Regions from separate parts of the Gottfriedia acidiceleris genome, predicted to be linked through region 1. Evidence: a T-box and tRNA genes for the amino acid it is inferred to sense, from the RefSeq annotation. Region 1 holds a T-box; the other holds one or more tRNA genes.

Region 1 (7,040 bases):
TGAAATAATGGTTTATGACGTGATTGTAATTGGTGGCGGAACTTCTGGCCTGATGGCTGCAATTAGCGCTGCTGAAAACAAAGCTAAAGTACTTTTACTTGAAAAAGGAACTAAATTAGGACAAAAACTCCTTATATCAGGTGGTGGTCGTTGTAACGTAACAAATCGCTTACCTATAGAGGAAGTTATTAAACATATACCTGGAAATGGCCGATTTTTATATAGCGCATTCTCCATCTATAATAACGAGGATATCATACGGTTTTTTGAAAACATGGGAGTCGCATTAAAAGAAGAGGATCACGGGAGAATGTTTCCTGTATCAAATGACTCAAAATCAGTATTAAATGCATTAATGCAAAAACTAAAAAAACATCATGTAGATATTCAGACCAATAGATCTGTTAAAGACGTACTCTATGAAGATGGAAAAGTAGTAGGAATCCTATTGGATGACCGAACAGTCATTCACTCAAAAAGTGTTGTCCTTGCGGTAGGTGGTAAATCTGTTCCGCACACAGGTTCGACAGGTGACGGATATGCTTGGGCAAAAAAAGCTGGTCATACAATAACTGAACTCTTTCCTACAGAAGTACCTATCACTTCAAGTGAAGATTTTATTCAAAATAAATCATTACAAGGCCTTGCTTTAAGAGACGTAGAATTAAGTGTATTAAATCCAAAAGGTAAAAAAGTGATAGCCCATAAAATGGACATGCTCTTTACTCATTTTGGAATTTCAGGCCCTGCCGCACTACGTTGTAGCCAATTTGTCTATAAAGTACAACAGAAGTTTAAAACAAAAAATGTTACGATGGCGATTGATTGTTTCCCCGAGCAAAATGAGGAATCACTATTCCAAGACGTAAACAGTATGCTAAAAGAAGAACCTAAAAAAGCGATTAAGAACGTTCTAAAAGGTTATGTACCTGAAAGATATTTACTATTTTTGCTTTCAAAATGTGGAATTGAAGAGGCGACTCCTTGTAATGAAATTGCTACTATGAAATTAAGAGAGCTTGTCCGATTATTTAAAGGTTTTTCATTTGTAGTAAACGGAACTCTTTCAATTGAAAAAGCATTCGTGACAGGCGGTGGTGTCTCAACAAAGGAAGTTCATCCAAAAGAAATGTCTTCTAAAATCATGAATGGTCTTTATTTTTGTGGAGAAATATTAGATATTCACGGTTACACTGGTGGCTATAACATAACCGCAGCTTTGGTAACTGGTAGATTAGCAGGAGCATCAGCTGCAGAATACTCTCAAACGAATTTTTAAGAAATAAACAAAGGACCGAACGAATTTATTTTTTCGCTAGGTCCTATAATCTTTACATATAGAAAAGCATAAGGATTGATTCTTAAGCAACTTTATAAAAGTTAACCTGTTATTCCCCAAGCTTATTGCCATAGTTGTATTCGAAAAACAATCAAACTGATTTTCTAGTTTTAACTTATGCTTTTCGCTTATTTTATTTTTCTTTGGCACAAATCCACCGTCCCTAATTTAAAGGTCAAAGGCGAGCGTTCGATTGTTCGTGTTGCAAGTTCACTAATAAATAGAATCGTCCATCCTCTTCAACATACCCTTCTGCCAATTGGAAAGATTGTTTTAAGTCTTTAAAGTAAAACTTTCCAATTAAATACTTTGAAGAATACAACTCCATATGCCCATCTTTAAATTTACCAATTATCTTATCGGTAATATCAATTTTTAATGTTTTAGGCAAATCAACCCCCTCCTTTCTAACAAGCAAAGCCTCAATGAAAAAATATATGAGGTTCTACTTTAATATATGTCACAACTCCCTGGTTAATATTCCTTATGGCAAAAAACATTAGCCTAAATTAAACCGTCTAAATCAAAAAAATCCAACAAAAACGTTGGATTTCAGTAGGTAGACAAAATATTGATACAGATAAATTTTTTTATTTGATCTCGCCTTCCCAGGCCATCATTCCACCTTCCATGTTGATCGCCTTATAGCCTAGCTCATTTAAATACTCACAAACATTCTCACTACGAACGCCTGCCTTACAAATAAAAATGTATTCAAATTCTTTATTAAAAACATCTAATTTGCTAGGAATTTGCCCCATTGGAATATGAACTGCTTCTGGAATTTTTCCATACTCAACCTCATAGTCTTCTCGTACATCTACTAAAAATAGCGTTTCTCCTGACTCTAAACGCTCTTTAACTTCATTTGCAGAAATTGTCTTCATCATTGCTCATCCTTTCTTTATAGGAACATCTTAACAACTAATTATTTTCTATGCAAAAAGTAAGTTTAATTCTTTCCCACTTGAGGGGGAGGATGAGTTTATAAGAAAGCAAACACAAGAAATGAACAAAGAAAAAACCTCAAAAGAGGTTTTTTCGAATTAACTATTTAGTTTGCAACGATATTTACTAATTTACCTGGTACAGCAATGATTTTTCGAACAGTTTTTCCTTCAACTTGTTCCTTAACTGCATCGTCTGATAATGCAATTTGCTCCATTTGCTCACGTGAAGCATCTTTTGCAACAAGTAATTTCGCTTTTACTTTACCATTAATTTGTACTACAATTTCAATTTCGTCTTCTACAAGCTTAGCTTCATCGTATGCTGGCCATGTAGCATATGCAATTGAATCACTATGACCTAGCTTACTCCAAAGTTCTTCACCGATATGAGGAGCAACTGGTGCTATTAATTTTACAAAACCTTCAACCATTTCTTTTGGTAATTTGTCAGCTTTATATGCTTCGTTAATAAACACCATCATTTGTGAAATTGCAGTGTTAAAGCGTAAACCTTCAAAGTCTTCTGTTACTTTCTTTACTGTTTGGTGATATGTTTTTTCAAGACTGCTAGAAGTAACGTCTTCTACAATTTTATCTGAAAGCTCTTCATTATCAGTAACAAATAAACGCCATACTCGGTCTAAGAAGCGACGAGAACCATCTAATCCATTTTCTGACCAAGCGATTGATGCATCTAATGGACCCATGAACATTTCATATAAACGTAATGTATCAGCACCATGGCTAGCAACGATATCATCAGGATTTACAACGTTCCCTTTAGACTTAGACATTTTTTCATTATTTTCTCCTAAGATCATTCCTTGGTTGAATAACTTTTGGAATGGCTCTTTTGTAGGAACTACACCTAAATCATAAAGGAATTTATGCCAGAAACGAGCGTATAGTAAGTGAAGAACTGCATGCTCTGCTCCTCCAATATATACATCAACTGGTAACCAATGCTTTAGTAATTCAGAATCTGCGATTGCTTCGTTATTATTTGGATCAATATAGCGTAAGTAATACCAGCAGCTTCCTCCCCATTGTGGCATTGTATTTGTTTCACGTCTTCCTTTTTTACCTGTTACTGGATCAACTACATTAACCCATTCAGAAATATTCGCTAATGGTGACTCTCCAGTACCACTTGGACGAATATCTTCTGTTTTCGGAAGAATTAATGGTAACTCCTCATCAGGAACAACTGTCATAGTACCATCTTCCCAGAAAATTACTGGAATTGGCTCTCCCCAATATCTTTGACGAGAGAATAACCAATCGCGTAGACGATACGTAACTTTTTTCTCACCTGCTTTTGAAAAATCTAACCAATCGATTATTTTATCAAGAGCTTCTTGTTTATTTAAACCGTTTAAGAAATCAGAGTTAACATGTTTGCCATCTCCAGCGTAAGCTTCTTTTTGAACGTCTCCACCTTCAACAACTTCAACGATTGGTAATTTAAATTTAACTGCAAATTCGTGATCGCGCTCATCATGTCCTGGTACTGCCATAACTGCACCAGTTCCATAGCTTGCAAGTACATAATCAGCAATCCAAATTGGAAGCTTTTCGTTATTTACAGGGTTAATTGCATATGCTCCTGTGAAAACACCTGTTTTATCCTTCGCTAAATCAGTTCTCTCTAAATCACTTTTAGATTTAACTGAATCAATGTATGCTTCGACAGCATCTTTTTGATCAGCTGTTGTAATTTGATTAACTAAATCATGTTCTGGAGCTAATACTACATAAGTTGCACCGAATAATGTATCAGGACGTGTTGTAAATACTGTTACTTTTTCATCGAATCCATCAACATTAAAGTAAACTTCAGCACCTTCAGAACGGCCAATCCAGTTACGTTGCATTTCTTTTAAGCTTTCTGGCCAATCTAATTCTTCTAGATCTTCTAATAATCGATCAGCATAAGCTGTAATTTTTAAGATCCATTGCTTCATTGGACGACGCTCAACCGGATGTCCTCCGCGCTCACTTTTTCCATTAATTACTTCTTCATTAGCTAAAACTGTACCAAGAGCTGGGCACCAGTTAACTGGAACTTCATCTACATAAGCTAATCCTTTTTCAACCATTCTTAGGAAAATCCATTGAGTCCATTTGTAATAATTAGGATCAGTTGTATTAATTTCACGATCCCAATCATATGAAAATCCTAGTGCCTGAATTTGATTACGGAAAGTATTAATATTTTTTTCAGTAAACTCAGCTGGATCATTACCTGTATCTAATGCGTATTGTTCTGCAGGTAGACCAAATGCATCCCACCCCATTGGATGAAGTACATTATAGCCTTGCATTCTTTTCATTCTTGAAAGGATATCAGTAGCTGTGTACCCTTCTGGATGACCCACATGTAATCCCGCTCCAGATGGATAAGGGAACATATCAAGTGCATAAAATTTCGGCTTGCTTGTATCGTCAGTTGTTTTAAACGTTTTATTTTCTAACCAATACTTCTGCCATTTCTGTTCAATAGTACCATGATTAAAACTCATATTATTGCCTCCTTTTTTCATGTATAAATGGCTCGGCTGTGGCCCTAGCGTTTACAAATAAAAAAATCCTCCCATCCCTAAAGGGACGAGAGGATTTCCCGCGGTACCACCCAAATTAATGTAAAAATACATTCACTTGTTTCCGTAACGTGGAACACGACATTTATTACTTGGTAAAAACCGTTCACAAATGTGGCTTATGGGCGAGTTCATGAATAGAATGGATTGACTTTCACCAACCGTCAACTCTCTAAACCTCTTCATATTCACTACTATTCCCAATCATTGCCGATCATTTAGATTTAATTTATACCATTTTATTATAACCAAAGAAAAAGGTCAATTATACATTGCCCATTTTTAAGAAGCAAAAGTTTGATGATCAGCTTTTATTACTTTTTTTACTAATCTTTCATAAAGCACAGAGAAGACCATGCTTATTACTAAAAAGAGAACTAATATGATAAATAATACCCTCATATTAAATGTATCAACAAGTGCCCCTCCAATAACAGGTCCAAGCATTCTTCCAACCGTTGCTGCACTATTTACAATCCCTTGATACATCCCTATGCGATCTTTTGGAGCAAGCATATTTGCAATAGTTGGTACTGCTGGCCATACAAACATTTCGCCAATCGTTAAAATGATCATACCCGTCATAAACATTGAGAAATGATCGGCAGTGCTCACAAGAATAGTCGAAGCGATAAAAAATCCAATTCCAAACAACATTTGCTTTCTCATACTTAACTCAAATTTTCGTATCGCGGTTGATACGATTGGTTGAGCTAAGACTATAAGCGCGCCATTTACAGTCCATAACAGACTATATTTTTTTAATCCAATGTGTAGATTTTGCATTTCTGATGCAATCGTAGTTTGCCATTGAACATAGACTAACCAACATAAAACATACGCAACACAAACAATCATCAGAGCTTTCATTGAAGGAGTAAATGAAAATTTTTGTTTCTCTGCTTTTTCTACATGTGTTTCTTTTAATTGCTTAGGTTCACCAATATCTCTAAATCCAAATAAAGCTACTAAGAAGAAAATAATATATAATAGCAAATTAGCGGAGAAAATATAATTAATATTTGCGGCTGCAACTACTCCACCTAAAGCCGTACCAATCGCAACGCCAAGATTTTGAGCTACATAAATTGCATTAAAAGCTTTACGACCACCCTCTGGCCATGCCGCTCCAACCATCGCGTACATTGATGGAAATACAATACCAACACCAAACCCTAATATTACGAAGAAACAACTGTAATATGTCCAAGAATGATTAATAACCAAACCTAATATCGACAAAAACGTAATAATAATACCAGTTAGGATTGACCTATATCCTCCAAATTTATCAAAAAGCCAGCCTCCCAGCATATTACCAAATACACCGGCCAATGAATTAAACATTAAAATAAGCCCCGCAACAGACAAGGACTTTCCTAAATAAATATGGATATATACTGTATTGAATGGCCATAAAAAAGAATTACCTGTTACATTTAAAATCATACCGATTAACAAAAACCATAGTTTTTTTGGCATCCCGTACTCCCCTCAAAGCTGTCCCTTTTTATCTATTTTTATCTCGTTAACTCATTAATTGTAGAGGAGAATCTTCCTAGTTTCAAGAGGCACGCATTAAGTGGGGATAGATAAGAAGGACAAAAAACCTAGAATATATTAGAAAAGAACCATATAATCCCTAAAATTACCAAAATAAAAAGAAAAAAGGAAGGCAAACCTTCCTTTTCCTTTACTCCCTATTCCCTTTCAAGCTTACCCCTGCTTTGATCTTTGTGGTTGACCTTTTTTAGAGTTATTCATTTTGACTTGATCTACTGCTGAAAGTTCACCTGAGAATTCTGTTTTCGTTTTATTCTTAGTTGTTTGTTCAGGATTATTACTTTTTGATTTCTTTTTAACCATTTTTGGTTTCCTCCCAAGGATTGCATATTCTTGAACGTATTCTTGCATATTCTAATCTCCTTTAGTGCGGAGTAATAATCATTTGATGTTGTAGCTGTGTTAATTGTCTACGTAAACGATTAAATTCATCTCTATTTTCTAAATTTGCAAGGTTTTCTACTTTTTCTAACATCATAATTGCTTGCTCAAGCCCTGCCTGTGCTTCAGAATACTCGATTCCGTTAAAATGCTCTTGTCGCATGCCAATTTCTAATTGTTGCACTGCATAATCATAGGCTTGTTTAG
Region 2 (7,040 bases), 1.4 Mb from region 1:
GCCCGGTGCTGGAAGGTTAAGAGGAGGGGTTATCCCTTACGGGAGAAGCTCTGAATTGAAGCCCCAGTAAACGGCGGCCGTAACTATAACGGTCCTAAGGTAGCGAAATTCCTTGTCGGGTAAGTTCCGACCCGCACGAAAGGCGTAACGATTTGGGCACTGTCTCAACCATAGACTCGGTGAAATTATAGTACCTGTGAAGATGCAGGTTACCCGCGACAGGACGGAAAGACCCCGTGGAGCTTTACTGCAGCTTGATATTGAATTTTGGTACAGCTTGTACAGGATAGGTAGGAGCCTGAGAAGCCGGAGCGCTAGCTTCGGTGGAGGCGTCGGTGGGATACTACCCTGGCTGTATTGAAATTCTAACCTAGAGCCGTGATCCGGCTCGGAGACAGTGTCAGGTGGGCAGTTTGACTGGGGCGGTCGCCTCCTAAAGAGTAACGGAGGCGCCCAAAGGTTCCCTCAGAATGGTTGGAAATCATTCGAAGAGTGTAAAGGCATAAGGGAGCTTGACTGCGAGACCTACAAGTCGAGCAGGGACGAAAGTCGGGCTTAGTGATCCGGTGGTTCCGCATGGAAGGGCCATCGCTCAACGGATAAAAGCTACCCCGGGGATAACAGGCTTATCTCCCCCAAGAGTCCACATCGACGGGGAGGTTTGGCACCTCGATGTCGGCTCATCGCATCCTGGGGCTGTAGTCGGTCCCAAGGGTTGGGCTGTTCGCCCATTAAAGCGGTACGCGAGCTGGGTTCAGAACGTCGTGAGACAGTTCGGTCCCTATCCGTCGTGGGCGCAGGAAATTTGAGAGGAGCTGTCCTTAGTACGAGAGGACCGGGATGGACACACCGCTGGTGTACCAGTTGTTCTGCCAAGAGCATGGCTGGGTAGCTATGTGTGGAAGGGATAAGTGCTGAAAGCATCTAAGCATGAAGCCCCCCTCAAGATGAGATTTCCCATAGCGTTAAGCTAGTAAGACCCCTGAGAGACGATCAGGTTGATAGGTCAGAGGTGGAAGCGTGGTGACACGTGGAGCTGACTGATACTAATCGGTCGAGGACTTAACTAACAAGTTTGATATTGACATTATCTAGTTTTGAGGGTGCAAAAATTATTATAAAAACTTTGAAAAAGTCATTGACTTTCAAATAAGATATGATATAATAGTTATTGTCCTTAAGGAATTGAATCAAGTGATGATAGCGAAGAGGTCACACCCGTTCCCATACCGAACACGGTAGTTAAGCTCTTCAGCGTCGATGGTAGTTGGGGGTTTCCCCCTGTGAGAGTAGAACGTCGCTTGGTTTATGATTATTCCGCAGTAGCTCAGTGGTAGAGCACTCGGCTGTTAACCGAGTGGTCGTAGGTTCGAACCCTACCTGCGGAGCCATTTTGGAGAGCTGTCCGAGTGGCCGAAGGAGCACGATTGGAAATCGTGTAGGCGGGTAACCCTGTCTCAAGGGTTCAAATCCCTTGCTCTCCGCCACATGTTTTCAGCACTATTATACTGGCCCGTTGGTCAAGCGGTTAAGACACCGCCCTTTCACGGCGGTAACACGGGTTCGAGTCCCGTACGGGTCACCATTTTATTACGGAGGATTAGCTCAGCTGGGAGAGCACCTGCCTTACAAGCAGGGGGTCGGCGGTTCGAGCCCGTCATCCTCCACCATCTAATTAAGTTTAATAAATATCTCTTATTATCGAGGGGTGGAGCACGAACGAATATGCTTCGAAGAAATTACTTCAGCATACCAATCGAGCTGCTACTTGCAATAACATCCTGAGATTGGGATGGTCTTAACGAAAATACAGTTCATGGATCTATAAAAAATAGTATCCACATTATCGCGGGGTGGAGCAGTCTGGTAGCTCGTCGGGCTCATAACCCGAAGGTCGCAGGTTCAAATCCTGTCCCCGCAACCAAATGGTCCCGTGGTGTAGCGGTTAACATGCCTGCCTGTCACGCAGGAGATCGCCGGTTCGATCCCGGTCGGGACCGCCATTTAAGATGGCTCGGTAGCTCAGTCGGTAGAGCAGAGGACTGAAAATCCTCGTGTCGGCGGTTCGATTCCGTCCCGAGCCACCATCTTAAAAGTTTATAAGTAAATTAACAAACTAATATAATTAATATTAAGCCGACTTAGCTCAATTGGTAGAGCACGAATGAATAAGCTTCGTAGCGAAACATCAGCGTACTTGTCGAAAAACACCTTGAATTATCTATATGAGACAAGGACGACTTTATGAAGATTACTACACCAATACCTAAGTTTGAGTGAAATGAATTATATAAGTAACTAACTAAACAAACTAATTTAATTAATATTAAGCCGACTTAGCTCAATTGGTAGAGCAACTGACTTGTAATCAGTAGGTTGGGGGTTCAAGTCCTCTAGTCGGCACTCTTTAACCGGAGGGGTAGCGAAGTGGCTAAACGCGGCGGACTGTAAATCCGCTCCCTGTGGGTTCGGCGGTTCGAATCCGTCCCCCTCCACCATTTATAGGGGCATAGTTTAACGGTAGAATAGAGGTCTCCAAAACCTTTGGTGTGGGTTCGATTCCTACTGCCCCTGCCAAACAATACAATAATGGCGGTCGTGGCGAAGTGGTTAACGCATCGGATTGTGGTTCCGACACTCGTGGGTTCGATTCCCATCGGTCGCCCCATTTAATTATTGTAACGATTACTAAAGAGTGTAATATAATTTATAGTAAATAGAATATAGTATATAAAGTTCTTAATTAATGGGCTATAGCCAAGCGGTAAGGCAACGGATTTTGATTCCGTCATGCCCTGGTTCGAATCCAGGTAGCCCAGCCATTTATGCGGAAGTAGTTCAGTGGTAGAATACAACCTTGCCAAGGTTGGGGTCGCGGGTTCGAGCCCCGTCTTCCGCTCCAAATATGGCGGTATAGCCAAGTGGTAAGGCAGAGGTCTGCAAAACCTTTATCATCGGTTCAAATCCGGTTACCGCCTTTTAGTTTACTTCTGCCGGGGTGGTGGAATGGCAGACACACAGGACTTAAAATCCTGCGGGGGTTGACCCCGTGCCGGTTCGAGTCCGGCCCTCGGTATCATTAAACCTCTTACTTTTGTAAGAGGTTTTTAATTACAGATTTGAATGGACAATTTGTCTTTCATATATTATAATTATTTTATAACTTTTTGGCGGTGTGGTGGAATGGCAGACACGCCTGACTCAAAATCAGGTATCTTCACGGATGTGCAGGTTCAAGTCCTGTCACCGCTATATTGAAATCTGAGAAGAGGATTTTGCAGAGATGCAGAATCCTTTTTTTGTTTAGAAAGAAAAGGGTAAAGAAAAGAATAGAATAGGCTTTTACATTCTTTATCTTCAACCAGCATTTAATAATTGTCTTCATTATGTATAACGATCATCATAAAGAAAGGCAACGACTATTCGACTATCATAATGTTCGCTGCCTTTCTAAATGTGGTTATTCCACATTTAGAAATACTATTCATTACATCTTTACATACTTACGTTTTTGCTTAGCAGTAAGCCAATCAAATTGTTTTGGTTTTCTTTTATTTGCTAAAGTAACTACTAAGCCTGTTGTTGCTATTAGTAGGCTTGCAGCAGCTACTTTAATCGTAAATTGTTTTGCATCTTTTAATTTCTCATTATTGTATCGATCAAGTTCCTTAAGAGTATCTTGTGTAAAATCAATCCTGTCGTTTGTTTCTTCAATCAAACTACAGACACCTTCGAAACTTTCGACCAAAGGATTTTTTTCTTCATTTACCAAAGGATCTGTCATAGTTACTCTCCTCCTATATTTAACCTATAAAGAAGAATTCTATGGAAAAATTCATAATACCTTCATTCAAATTTCTACAAATCTTTCAATATCCACTACAATTAGTTAATTATGATGAATATTGATCTTTTTCTTACCCACGTCATCCGCTATTTTTTATCTACTATAAATATTTTCTATTCTCAACCCTTTCATAAGTCATTCTCAACCCTTTCATAAGTCATTCTATAACCCTTTCGACAAAAAATGATTTTATTCTTGAATTTATGACATATTTATGATAAATTTAATTACAAGTTCATTAAAAACCTACTAAATACATATTACATTTGTATTAGTAGTTAGCACTTATAACTTGATAACAACGCAGTGTATTGATTCATTCGAAGAACGATACATTGCGTTTTTTTATATTAAAATGTCTATTATTAAGGGCTTTTGTGACATAATTAGATAAAGAAATAATTTTCTGACTAAAATAGAAAATATAATAAGTAAATTAACAGGCAGTTAGGTGATTCTTGTGAATATAAAAGAATTTCAAAAAGAATTGATTTCATATAGTAAAGAAATTGGAATAGATAAGATTGGATTTACGACTGTTGATCCATTTTTAACATTAAAAAATCGTTTATATAGGCAGCAGGAATTAAACTATCAATCCGGTTTTGAGACAAAGGGTATTGAACGAAGAGTAGATGCCAGAAAAATTATGACAGAAGCTAATTCAATTATTGCAATTGCTCTAGCATATCCATCTAAACTAAAAAATCCTCCAAAAAGTAAAAAAGGATCTACAAGAGGAATTTTTTGTAGGGCCTCATGGGGGGAAGATTACCATGTAGTTGTAAAAAAGAAATTACTGCAGCTTGAGTCATTTATTTTATTACATTATCCAAGTGCAAAGGTTCAGTCGATGGTCGATACTGGTGAGCTAGTAGATCGAGCTGTAGCTGAACGAGCAGGTATAGGTTGGAGTGCCAAAAATTGTTCAATCATTACGCCAGAATTCGGTTCTTATGTGTATTTAGGGGAAATGATTACATCATTACCTTTTGAACCAGATTCGCCTATTGAAGAGCAGTGTGGAGAGTGTACAAAATGCCTTGAAGTTTGTCCGACAAGTGCGATTGTTTCTCCAGGTCAATTAAATGCTAAAAATTGTATTGCTTTTTTAACCCAATCAAAAGAGATGATTCCTGTTGAGTTTCGAAAAGAGCTGGGAAATCGTATATATGGTTGCGATACATGTCAAACAGTTTGTCCTAAAAATAAAGGAATTAATTTTACTCATCATACTGAAATGGAACCAGATCCAGAAACCGTAAAACCTTTATTACGCTCTGTTTTAAAGGTAAGTAACAGAGAGTTTAAAACTCAGTTTGGCCAAATGTCTGGGTCATGGAGAGGAAAGAATCCTATTCAGCGAAATGCCATCATTGCTTTAGCACATTTTAAAGATGAATCGGCATTAGATGATTTAAAGGAATTAGCGAAAAAAGATGCAAGACCGGTAATTAGAGGTACAGCTATTTGGGCTATTTTTGAGATTGAAGGTAAGAACAGTACACCATTTATTGAAAGTTGTTTGCAAAAAGAGCAAGACGAGATTGTATTAAAAGAAATTAATGCCGTTCTATCAAAGTAATCAATATTGAGTGGTATAATCTCTTATTTTTCAACATCGTATAGAATAAGAATAGATGTTGAAAAGGGGGATTATCTTGTTTAATCGTGAACTTTTAGAGCGTTATTTAAAAGAACGATTACAACTTTATTTTGGTGAAGGACATCGAAGTCATCCTATTCAAGAAAAAGAATATCAGGCAATCAAGCGTAAAGTTGAATTATATAATAAGCGTAATATCTCATTAGTGAAAGTATATGGAAATCTTGAAGTAAACAATATTTGGACTGAACAGGAAGCAACTTATATAAATTATACATTCCATACGCGATATTTTTTAAAGCAAACTGATTTATATTTTGAAGAGGATCAGCATGAAAGACAGATCGCGATTGAAAATGGTGTGATTTTATATGACATACCATTCCCAATCGATAATCAAGTTGAAAATTTTGAACTCGAGGTAGATGATTTAGTTGAAAATGAATTTTTAGATCGAAACAACAGATATAATCGTTTTAATGCTGTTAAATATGCTGAAACCTGGTGGGATGGCCATAATAAAGAATATCCATTGTATGCAAATGATTGTACTAATTTTATATCTCAATGTTTAAGGGCTGGAGGTATTCGAATGGTTGGAATGCCAAAACCCGGGACAGGGTGGTGGTATAAAAATCATTCGAATAGTAGTTATAGCTGGAGAGTTGCTCACGCATTAAGACGATTTTTACCTGCTTCTAAAACTGGAATTAAAGCAGAAGAGGTGCCTTCTCCAAAAGATCTTACATTGGGGGATATTATCGTATATGATTTTGAAGGTGATGGAGTATGGAATCATTGTACGATCGTTGTTGCTAAGGATGAAAATGGTGAACCGTTAGTGAATGCACATACTGTAAATAGCCGTAAAAGATATTGGTCATACTATGATTCTTCTGCTTTTACGGAGAATATTAAGTATAAGTTTTTTCACTTCGTTGATGACTTTTCTAACCCTTCAATGGAATAATACCTTATTCATTACGAATTTGGTATAATATTAAGCATTGAAACAATATAGAGGTGAAAAAGATGGGAATACACGTTGTATTATATCAACCACAAATTCCAGCAAATACAGGAAATATTGCACGTACTTGTGCAGGAACAGATACAAGTTTACATTTAATCCGTCCATTAGGTTTTTCAACTGATGATAAAATGTTAAAAAGAGCTGGTCTTGATTATTGGGAGCATGTTGACATACATTATCATGATTCTTTGGACGATTTATTTGATAAATATAAAGATGGGAAATTTTACTTTATAACTAAATTTGGAGAAAAAACATATTCAAACTTTGATTATACAAATTTAGATGAAGAGATTTTCTTTGTATTTGGTAGAGAAACAACAGGGCTTCCAAAAGAGTTGATTGAAAAAAACATGGAAACTTGTTTACGTATACCAATGACAGATCATATTAGATCTCTAAATTTATCAAATACAGCAGCAATTTTAATTTACGAAGCTTTACGTCAGCAAGATTTCCGTGAGCTGTTAAAGGTAAAGGATTATTCTAAGTAATAAAAGTCACCATATAAATGGTGATTTTTTTATTAAATCAAGATTTTATCAAAGAGTAAA

Evidence for each region. A T-box is a leader RNA that pairs with one kind of tRNA and senses whether it is charged. The one in region 1 lies ahead of leuS (leucine--tRNA ligase), so its partner is inferred to be a tRNA-Leu.
Region 2: it has a tRNA-Leu gene. The T-box ahead of leuS (leucine--tRNA ligase) is inferred to sense a tRNA for this amino acid. The anticodon was not compared.

The regions. Positions count from the first base shown of each region.
Region 1 is NZ_CP096034.1:788,982-796,021, reverse strand. Features, by position in the region: gene MY490_RS03765 (BaiN/RdsA family NAD(P)/FAD-dependent oxidoreductase) at 8-1,279, shown strand; gene MY490_RS03760 (DUF2553 family protein) at 1,515-1,730, opposite strand; gene MY490_RS03755 (rhodanese-like domain-containing protein) at 1,930-2,229, opposite strand; gene leuS (leucine--tRNA ligase) at 2,394-4,811, opposite strand; T-box leader at 4,890-5,106, opposite strand; gene MY490_RS03745 (MDR family MFS transporter) at 5,172-6,371, opposite strand; gene MY490_RS03740 (glycogen biosynthesis protein GlgD) at 6,606-6,755, opposite strand; gene MY490_RS03735 (DUF2524 family protein) at 6,817-7,040, opposite strand, start outside.
Region 2 is NZ_CP096034.1:4,050,628-4,057,667, reverse strand. Features, by position in the region: rRNA gene MY490_RS19225 (23S ribosomal RNA) at 1-1,070, shown strand, start outside; rRNA gene rrf (5S ribosomal RNA) at 1,191-1,306, shown strand; tRNA gene MY490_RS19215 (tRNA-Asn) at 1,317-1,391, shown strand; tRNA gene MY490_RS19210 (tRNA-Ser) at 1,396-1,487, shown strand; tRNA gene MY490_RS19205 (tRNA-Glu) at 1,511-1,585, shown strand; tRNA gene MY490_RS19200 (tRNA-Val) at 1,595-1,670, shown strand; tRNA gene MY490_RS19195 (tRNA-Met) at 1,848-1,924, shown strand; tRNA gene MY490_RS19190 (tRNA-Asp) at 1,928-2,003, shown strand; tRNA gene MY490_RS19185 (tRNA-Phe) at 2,012-2,087, shown strand; tRNA gene MY490_RS19180 (tRNA-Thr) at 2,331-2,403, shown strand; tRNA gene MY490_RS19175 (tRNA-Tyr) at 2,414-2,498, shown strand; tRNA gene MY490_RS19170 (tRNA-Trp) at 2,504-2,577, shown strand; tRNA gene MY490_RS19165 (tRNA-His) at 2,593-2,668, shown strand; tRNA gene MY490_RS19160 (tRNA-Gln) at 2,748-2,822, shown strand; tRNA gene MY490_RS19155 (tRNA-Gly) at 2,828-2,902, shown strand; tRNA gene MY490_RS19150 (tRNA-Cys) at 2,908-2,978, shown strand; tRNA gene MY490_RS19145 (tRNA-Leu) at 2,993-3,076, shown strand; tRNA gene MY490_RS19140 (tRNA-Leu) at 3,170-3,252, shown strand; gene MY490_RS19135 (hypothetical protein) at 3,488-3,784, opposite strand; gene queG (tRNA epoxyqueuosine(34) reductase QueG) at 4,308-5,432, shown strand; gene MY490_RS19125 (amidase domain-containing protein) at 5,509-6,423, shown strand; gene trmL (tRNA (uridine(34)/cytosine(34)/5-carboxymethylaminomethyluridine(34)-2'-O)-methyltransferase TrmL) at 6,486-6,980, shown strand.